3 regions of the Sphingobacterium sp. JUb56 genome follow, and region 1 is predicted to be linked to each of the others. Evidence: riboswitches for the same ligand, from Rfam matches in the RefSeq annotation. Region 1 holds a riboswitch; each other region holds the start of a gene.

Region 1 (3,178 bases):
TTTCAAAATTTCATTTTTAAGTTCATAAGCTGCTTTTTCCGGATCTTCACTTCCACATATAGCAGATACTACAGCTAAACAATCGGCACCTGCTTGTATAACACGACGAGCATTTTGTATGTGAATATTGCCGATAGCAACTAGCGGTTTGTCTGTTCGTTGCCGAATCTCGACAATACCTCTTAACCCCCATTCGGTGATAGTGTCTTTTTTCGTTTCAGTATTAAATACAGGGCTGATACCCAGGTAATCGGATAATGGAATTTGCTCATTTTTTAACTGTTCAAGATTTTCAATAGAATAACCGACTAGAGGTCTTGGGCTATACCAGACTTCTCTAATACCACGAGGAGAAATATCACGGTTACCTACGTGAATACCATCCGCACCTACTTTTTGGGCCACTTCAAGATTATCATTGATGATTAGCGGAATTGTGTATTTATCTGTAATCTCTTTCAATTGTTTAGCTTTTGCTAAGTATAGGTCAGATGTTAGATTTTTTTCTCTAAGCTGTATGACATCGACACCACCCAGAATTGCTCTCTCTGCTACGTGAAGGAAATTTTTCCCACGGCAATCCTGCTCTGAAATTACGAGGTATAGCTGATAAGGAAAAGATGTATCTAAATTCATAATATGCCAAATTTTAATGTATTATTAAATTCAGCCTCAGTGATATTATATAGTTTATCAAGAAGTTTAACTTGCAAACTACCCGGCCCATTACTTTCCTTCTCAGCTAACTCCCCCGCTACTCCGATTAGAGCCATTGCAGCAGTTACAGCCTCTGTTTTATTGGTGATTACAGCCATAAATGCCCCAATAATCGCAGTTGCAGAACAACCTAAACCGGTTACTTTTGTCATCAAAAGATGTCCATTTTTTAGATGAATCTCCTGACTCCCAGAAATCACGATATCTGTTTCACCAGAAATACAAACAATGGAACCATATTGTTGATGAAGATTCAATGCTGCCAAAACTGCTTCACCACTTTGAGAAGTACTATCCACTCCTTTCGTCTTTATAAGATTAGATTTGTTTAGTGCGATAATTTCAGATGCATTACCTTTTATGACAGTGGGTTTTTCACGAAGCAATTCTTTTAGAATATGATCGCGATAAGATGTCGCCCCCGCTCCAACAGGATCTAAAATCCAAGGTTTTCCTAATTGAGAAGCAGTATTTGCGGCCAATAACATAGATTCAGACCACACTTCGTCTAATGTTCCTATGTTAATAACAAGTGAATCGCTGATCGTGACCATCTCGACTACTTCAGATTTAGCATGCGCCATAATGGGTGAAGCACCAACAGCCAACAAGGCATTGGCTGTATTATTCATGACCACAAAATTACTAATATTATGTACGAGTGGCGATTGCGCTCTTACTTGTTGGATATACTTCCAAAGTGTTTTTTCCATGTTCATTTCATTTAGTAAAAAATCGAATGCTTTAGGAAAAAACCACATACAAAACAGCACAGGTGTACTGTATTGCTTTTCCCTACGTCGGTATTAGCCGTATCAGGTTCAAAGGGACTCTCTCAATTCTTTTTAGAATACCCCTAAAGCATAACAAAGATATAAAATATAAACATTCATTCTTATAGTTATCAAAGTTTATATTTCATAATGAAATGATGCTAGACAATACATCAGCGAACAATTCCTATAATGAATAGTTTTTAATAATTTATGAGTGATTTTCAACACTTTTTAATTTTCCCTTTAAAGATAAAATTTATATTGTCAGATATATACTTATTTTATAGATTACAATTTCATGTAAACTATTTATTATAATCTTTTTCATTGGATATAGAAAAAAGAGCTATGGTTTATTATTTTTAAAAATAAACTTATCCCAAAAAGAAGCGAAATTATTCTCACTACCATATTGAACAAAGTTCAGTAAACTTATCATAATCAATATATTGAATAACAAAAAAAAGATATAACCACATCAATAGTTACTTTTATTGATTTATTAATAATGTTTTATTTCTTCAAGAAACTTTAATTTTTTTTTTAAAAAGATTTGCAACTTGTAACATTTTTCTGTTATTTTATCAAATATTACTAACCCCTATTTTTTTAACCTACAGTAACATGAAAAAACTTTACACCTCCTGTTGTATGGCGGTTTCGGTATCCCTCATTTCGATATCCAATCTGCAAGCACAACAAGCTCTCACTGGAAAAGTGACGAGTGCCACTGGACCAGTTTCAGGAGTCACCATTACCGTAAAAGGTACTTCCCGAGCCACTCAATCGAAAGAAGATGGTAGTTATACCATCCAAGCCCAAAAAGGCGAGACACTTCGTTTTACCATCATTGGTTACGTCGCTCAAGAAGTACAAATTGGCGATAGTAAAATCATCAACATGATTATCAAACCCGAAGAGGGCTCGTTGGAAGAAGTCGTTGTAACGGGATTTACACAGCGTAAAAGAAGCCAAATTGGTTCTGCCGTTACGACAGTTTCTGGAGATGATATCCGTCGCACAGGAGCGATAAACCCGATTGCGGCACTACAGGGAATGGTACCTGGACTACAGGTACAATCTGGCGTTGGTGGTCCTCAATCTACACCAATTTTCCGTATCCGTGGTAGTGCTTCTTTGGATCCTTATAACAACCAACCTTTAGTCGTTATTGACAATATTCTTATGGACACAGATATGGTCTTACCTAATCGAGGTGGAAATCAAGATTTTGGAAATATCTTAAAAGATCTCAATCCCGATGATATCGAAAATATTACAGTATTAAGAGGGGGAGCGGTAACAGCTCTTTATGGTAGCCGTGCACAAAATGGTGTTATTTTGATTACCACAAAAAGCGGGTTTGCACAAAAGGGATTGGGAGTAAGTATTACTCAAAATACCCAATGGGAACAGGCATATAAAACCTTAGATTTTCAAAATCATTTTGGTCCTGGTACTACCAGTAGCGATTTGGACTTTATAAAAACAGCGGATGGAAAATTACAGGTTGCCGCTCCTGGTTATAACTTTGGTCCCAGATTTCAAGGTCAGACCGTACTCGATAATGATGGTCGCGAAATTGTCTATTCTGCACAACCAAACAATATGCTTGACGCGTATCGTCTAGCACCTAGTACAAATACTTCTGTAAGTATTTCCGGCGGAAGTCCACAAGGTTCTTT
Region 2 (3,178 bases), 3.7 Mb from region 1:
TGATGAGGTAAGTAATTCCTAATTTTGGATTTACAAAATTGAATTTTCTTTTAAAATCCATTCCTTTGATTTTATCGTCATCACCTTTTACTTGGTAATTAATATTACGATACTGTATATCCGCAAATAATAACCATTTTTCGAATGTAAAGTCTGCTTTCAGAAATGTGCTGATGTCATCTTTTTTAGCATCATTGAGATAGTATTTATCCCCTAAGTTGCTAGCGGAAGCATATTTTGCCCAGATTATTTCACCGTAATGATCTCCCTTATATTGATTTGTAGCTCCACCCCATGTCAATTTTATTGTCTGTGAAGGATTATAGTTGAAGGAAAAGGTAGTCCCATAGAAGTAATTATCTAACCATCTTCTCCTTACCAAATCGGTTTGTTTGATGGTATCGGTTCCTGAAATGACTGGTGGTAAATTGTATTTTGAAAAGTCGTCTTCAGGTCGGAATTCTTCGTAATAGCCTGCACCTCTGGTGTAATGTAATGCCGCATTAAAAATTAGTTTTTCATTGATAAAATTGGTGTAATGTAACTGGTGATGTGTTTGCGTGTAGTTGTCTGTTTGGTTTTTATATAGGTATTTGTTGTAAGTGCGACCAGAATTTAATAGATTTTCTGTTTCTAGCTGTGTATAGCCATCATTGACGGCATAATCTTTCATCCCCTCTACATCATTGTTTAATCTTGGCTCTGGTGTTCCGTACCAAGATTGATATGTTTTTTCCTTGCCAGAGAATACAATGGCCTTTAAAATATGTTTGTCACTATAATAACCTCCATCTACATAAAAAGACTTTAAATCGGAAGATGCTCGGTCGATATAACCATCGCTCAAGATACGTGAGAGGCGAACATTAAAGGCAAATTTATTATTTAGTAGTCCTGAACCTACTTTCAAAGTATTTTTCCAAGAATTATAGGAGCCGAAAGAGTTGTTGAATTCTACGTACGGCTCTTTTTCGAGTGTATTGGATTGTATGTTTAGTGATGCCCCGAATGATCCCGCCCCGTTTGTAGAAGTTCCAATTCCTCTTTGAATCTGGATACTCTCGGTAGAGGATGCAAAATCGGGAAGATTGACGAAGAATGAGCCCATACTTTCCGCGTCATTCAACGGAATTCCATTCAATGTTACATTTATGCGGGCATTATCAGATCCTCTTATTTTCATATTTGTATATCCTATACCTGCTCCTGCGTCCGATCCTATGACGACAGATGGTGTTTGATCTAGTAGGTATGGAATATCTTGTCCGAAATTGTTTTTAGCGATATCTTGTTTGCTAATATTTTTATAGGTTGTAGAAGAGTTGTTTTTGGCACGTGTTGCCATGACCAGGACTTCTTCTGTTTTTATAGCACGTGGTTTTAGAAAGATTTCAAGATCAGTATTTTGTACCAGATCAATCTGCTTCTTTTCTGTACTATAGCCTATGTAAGAGATTGTTATGGCGTATTGTCCATCAGGTAATCCTGAAAACTTTGAAGTACCATTTCGATCAGTTGTTAAATTCTTACTCTGATTTTTTGTCAGAACGATACTTGCGCCCTGTAACGATTTTTTTGTTTCATTGTCTAAGACTTTGATGGATAAAGCGTTTTGAGCTGATACGGATAATGTTATTCCTAGAAATAGCACTGTGCTGATTAAATTTTTAATCATGTTTTTTAATTGAATTTTGAGTTAAACAAACTATTGCTAGGGGTTACAACAGTTTTTCACTTATTTAACTAACCTTTTCCCTCCGCCAGCATTATCTGGATCAGGTGCACAACACATAAATGTATTGTTGGGTATAATCTCAGCCTTTATTCGTGTTCGTAGAACAAGGCACCCCTTATTGATAATGCGAAGGTATTAAATAAAATCTGTACTAAAAATATAATGTAAAAATGGATGTTGAGGAATTGAGTTTTGGAATATCAATTTGTTTTGCTCGTAAAAATAAGTGGAATAGATTTTCGTTTATAGGATTGTATTATGATGAATGTTGTGTTGCTTTATCTTTAGCTTCTTTCGGATTTTAAAGTAGCTGTATTGATCCGGTTTCTTTTTTTAATAACTAAAAGGATGTCCATTTATAATTCCATGATTTATTGATGCTTCACTGACATAACGTCATTGAATCGCTACAAAAATGAATAAAATTGTGGTTTTTAGATAATATATTGGCTGAATTTAAACTTATTCCCTACCTTCAAAAAATATGCTAAAATTCAAACTTTTAGCTCATGTTAATTATTTTTAGCAACAAGGGAGTTTTTATTAAGGTTTAAATTTATGTTACATTCTTATAAGTTAATTTATCTAAAAGTCTTTGATTTTTATCACGATTAAATAATTAAACTAATTGTGTAAATTTGTTTTTTTTAATGGTAATATTTTTTTTACTAAATTTTGGCACGAATTTTAACGTTAATAACCACAGTTCCTTTGCGTTGACCTGAATGCTAAGTAACTATTAAAGTTTTTATAATAATGAAATATTTTAGCGCTACCTATATCTTACCAATTACATCTTTACCTATTAAAGATGGAGTGGTAAAAGTTAATGATGATGGTGAAATCCTTGGGATTTATGAAAGTAAAGACGTAGAATTGAGCGGCCAGCATATTGAAAAATTTGAAGGAGTTATTGTTCCTGGATTTATTAATGCGCATTGTCACTTAGAATTGTCCCATATGAAGGGTACGATTCCGCAAAAAACTGGATTACCAGCTTTTCTTTCTTCGGTTATGACAAGTCGTGGCACTTCTTTAAAAGTGATTGATAAAGCGATGGCTGCTGCTGATGAAGAAATGTACAATAATGGTATTGTGGCAGTTGGAGATCACGTGAATTCTGATAACACATCTAACATTAAGGAGTCTAGTAAGATTCTTTACCACACTTTTGTCGAAGTCTTCGGAGTAGAGCCGGATGAAGCTGATGGTCGATTGCAGGAGGCTAAGGATTTGATTCATGAATTTGATCCAGCACATTCTTCAATTACACCACATGCTCCTTATTCTTGTTCGAAAATACTTCTGAAGAAATTTAAAAAAGCAGTTTCTGATGTTAATATTATCAGTATTCATAATCAAGAGAGTGATGAAGAAAATAGATTGTTTCGTTATAAAACGGGAGGATTTATCGATTTCTTTAAAGTAATAGGGAAAAATCCT
Region 3 (3,178 bases), 2.6 Mb from region 1:
AACTATCATTGAAAGATAAAGATGTCTATATTCTAAAAAACAAGTTATTTCAATATGCTTTATCAAGAGGTTTCGAAAGTGATCTCATTTCTTCTCTCCTGAAAGAAAAGGGCTTATAAAAAAAAGACAATAAAGCTTATATTAAAATTTGTTTTTTTAATTATTAGCTCTATATTTGCATCACCAAAACAGAAAACAACTTGTTAACTGTTAGCAATGCGAAAATAGCTCAGCTGGTAGAGCACAACCTTGCCAAGGTTGGGGTCGCGAGTTCGAATCTCGTTTTTCGCTCCACATTAATATCACCTGCCTAGGTGGTGGAACTGGTAGACACGCAGGACTTAAAATCCTGTTTCCGTTAAGGAAGTGCGGGTTCGATTCCCGCCCTAGGTACAAGAAAAGCTCATCCAAAAGATGAGCTTTTCTTGTTTATAGACCTTTGATTTTTTTATTGATATCAATAGATTTACCATTGCATTTTATTGTTTCCATCTTGTATATTTCTAGATAGGTGATAGTGATATTATAGAGGTTTTATAGAGGGTTCATAGAGGTATATCTCTATAAACCCTCTATAAATACACAATAAAATGTATCTAAGATCTCAAGTACTTTTTAACCTGTCCTCTACATGATCTTCATCATTTTATATCAGCTCATAAGGCAATCGCTACTGAATAAAATTTCCTTCAACACGATCGATTTTTCCCATATAAACAATTTTAGGAGTTTATAAATTTATATACCTTTAGCCATCGACAACTTACTTTTAAAAGTCCACCGTATTTTAGAAAAAAAGTATAAAAGAACTGAAAAATATGCATATGACAATTATTAATAATGCGAATTTGAAATACCTCAATCATGATAGATAACATCAAAATCACAGAAACCAAGGTCTTATCAGACAATTGGTACGTCTTGCGAAAGATCACTTACGAATATTTGAAAAAGGACGGCACCATTATGAGTCAAAGCAGGGAAGCATACGACAGAGGAAACGGTGCCACTATTTTACTGTACAACAAAGAACAGAAAACAGTTATCCTTACCCGTCAATTTCGTCTACCTACATTTGTCAATGGAAATGAGAGCGGTATGATGATTGAAGCTTGTGCAGGTTTGTTGGATAAAGATAATGCCGAGGATTGCATCAGAAGAGAAACTGAAGAAGAAACGGGTTATAAAATTACAGATGTACGTAAAATATTTGAAGCTTATATGTCCCCTGGATCTGTCACAGAAATTCTGTATTTCTTTATAGCCGAATATGCTAAAGAAATGAAAGTCAGTGAAGGTGGTGGGCTAGAACAGGAGGAAGAAAATATTGAAGTTTTGGAATTGCCTATAAAAGAAGCGATGCAAATGGTTGATAATGGCGAAATCAAAGATGCCAAAACCATTATGCTGCTTCAATATATTAAACTCCAGCATATTTTATAGTATTTGCCATTGATTCTCCCTGCCCATAACTCCACCTCTGCCAGGGAGAATCATTATTCGCTATACCAGCAGTCCCCATCAATAAAACACTTCACTTCTTAAAGTATATGGTTCTGTCACAAAAAGATGGACAGACTAAAATAAATCTACCTCTTTTCGTTTATTGAGATTTTTTACCTAGTTTAGTGGAAACTTTAGGGGTGTCTGCAAAATTTGCAGGCTGAGATTTTACCCTTAGAACCTGATCCGGATCATACTGGCGTAGGGAAAAGTAGATGTCTTCATTGTGCATATACCGGCACAACTGTGGCCATTCCTAAAGTTTTTTATTTAAAAATTTTAAAAGGAATGGAACTCACAATTAATCACCAATTACGTTTTTTTGAACAGCCCCCCACCTCTTTGGAAGGTTTGATGCTTTTGGAATTCCCAGAAAAAAGCAAGGGCATTGCTGTCGCTATTAATAACCAGGTTATACCCAAAACGGCTTGGGCAACAACCAAACTACAGCATCAGGACTCAATTCTAATTATCGCTGCAACACAGGGCGGATAAATCTCTTATACCTATTACTATACCATCATGTTAGAACAAAACATTACCCAGACCCCATTTCCAAATTCAAAAAAAGTCTATATTTCAGGTCAGCTCTATCCTATTCAGGTTGCCATGCGTGAAATTACATTAAGTCCGACCAAACTTAGCAAGGGTGGAATAGAAATCAATCCTCCAGTCACTATTTATGACACTTCTGGTCCGTATACGGATGAACAAGCACAGATTGATATCCGCAAAGGTCTTGCTAGAACTCGTGAAAATTGGATATTGGACAGAAAAGATGTTCAAGTTTTATCACAAATCAGTTCAGATTATGGAAAAGAAAGATTGGCAGACTCGGACCTGGATGAACTCCGTTTTGAATACAGCCATAGACCTAAAAAAGCATTAGCGGGTAAAAATGTAAGTCAACTGCACTATGCAAGAAAAGGAATCATAACTCCAGAGATGGAGTATGTAGCCATTCGCGAAAATCAGCGTATTGAGCAAATCGAAGCAGCAACTAAAGGTATGGATCATCAGCACACCGGTCACAGTTTTGGTGCCCGTACTCCAAAGAAATTAATTACCCCTGAATTTGTAAGAGAAGAAATTGCCGCCGGAAGAGCAATTATTCCAAACAACATTAATCATCCAGAAAGCGAACCGATGATCATCGGCCGCAACTTTTTGGTAAAGATCAACGCTAATATTGGTAATAGTGCCGTTACCTCAAGCATTGAAGAAGAAGTTGATAAAGCTGTCTGGGCATGCCGATGGGGTGCTGATACAATTATGGATCTTTCAACAGGTAAAAATATTCATGAAACACGCGAATGGATCATCCGTAATTCTCCGGTGCCAATTGGTACAGTTCCTATATATCAAGCTTTGGAAAAAGTAAAAGGCGTTGCAGAAGATCTGACATGGGAAATATTCAGAGATACACTAATTGAACAAGCCGAACAAGGGGTTTCTTATTTCACCATCCATGCAGGAGTACTTTTACGTTATATCCATTTAACAGCACAACGTGTAACAGGTATTGTTTCCCGAGGTGGCTCGATTATGGCAAAATGGTGTCTGTTCCATCATAAAGAAAACTTCCTTTACACGCATTTTGAAGAGATCTGTCAGATTATGAAGGAATATGATGTTGCTTTTTCCCTAGGGGATGGACTTCGACCAGGTTCTATAG

Evidence for each region. Region 1 has a riboswitch for thiamine pyrophosphate ahead of thiM (hydroxyethylthiazole kinase). Riboswitches for the same ligand answer to the same signal wherever they lie in the genome.
Region 2: linked by a shared signal. The riboswitch ahead of FHR29_RS19035 (TonB-dependent receptor) and the one ahead of thiM (hydroxyethylthiazole kinase) in region 1 are both predicted to bind thiamine pyrophosphate.
Region 3: linked by a shared signal. The riboswitch ahead of thiS (sulfur carrier protein ThiS) and the one ahead of thiM (hydroxyethylthiazole kinase) in region 1 are both predicted to bind thiamine pyrophosphate.

Annotation. Positions count from the first base shown of each region.
Region 1 covers NZ_JACHWL010000001.1:806,976-810,153, reverse strand. Annotated here, with positions in the region: gene thiD (bifunctional hydroxymethylpyrimidine kinase/phosphomethylpyrimidine kinase) at 1-1, opposite strand, end outside; gene thiE (thiamine phosphate synthase) at 1-636, opposite strand, end outside; gene thiM (hydroxyethylthiazole kinase) at 633-1,430, opposite strand; TPP riboswitch at 1,493-1,585, opposite strand; gene FHR29_RS03090 (SusC/RagA family TonB-linked outer membrane protein) at 2,118-3,178, shown strand, end outside.
Region 2 covers NZ_JACHWL010000001.1:4,466,382-4,469,559, reverse strand. Annotated here, with positions in the region: gene FHR29_RS19035 (TonB-dependent receptor) at 1-1,675, opposite strand, end outside; TPP riboswitch at 1,736-1,861, opposite strand; gene FHR29_RS19030 (amidohydrolase family protein) at 2,492-3,178, shown strand, end outside.
Region 3 covers NZ_JACHWL010000001.1:3,365,712-3,368,889, forward strand. Annotated here, with positions in the region: gene FHR29_RS14365 (regulatory protein RecX) at 1-119, shown strand, start outside; tRNA gene FHR29_RS14370 (tRNA-Gly) at 219-294, shown strand; tRNA gene FHR29_RS14375 (tRNA-Leu) at 309-393, shown strand; gene nudK (GDP-mannose pyrophosphatase NudK) at 865-1,443, shown strand; TPP riboswitch at 1,630-1,728, shown strand; gene thiS (sulfur carrier protein ThiS) at 1,750-1,998, shown strand; gene thiC (phosphomethylpyrimidine synthase ThiC) at 2,026-3,178, shown strand, end outside.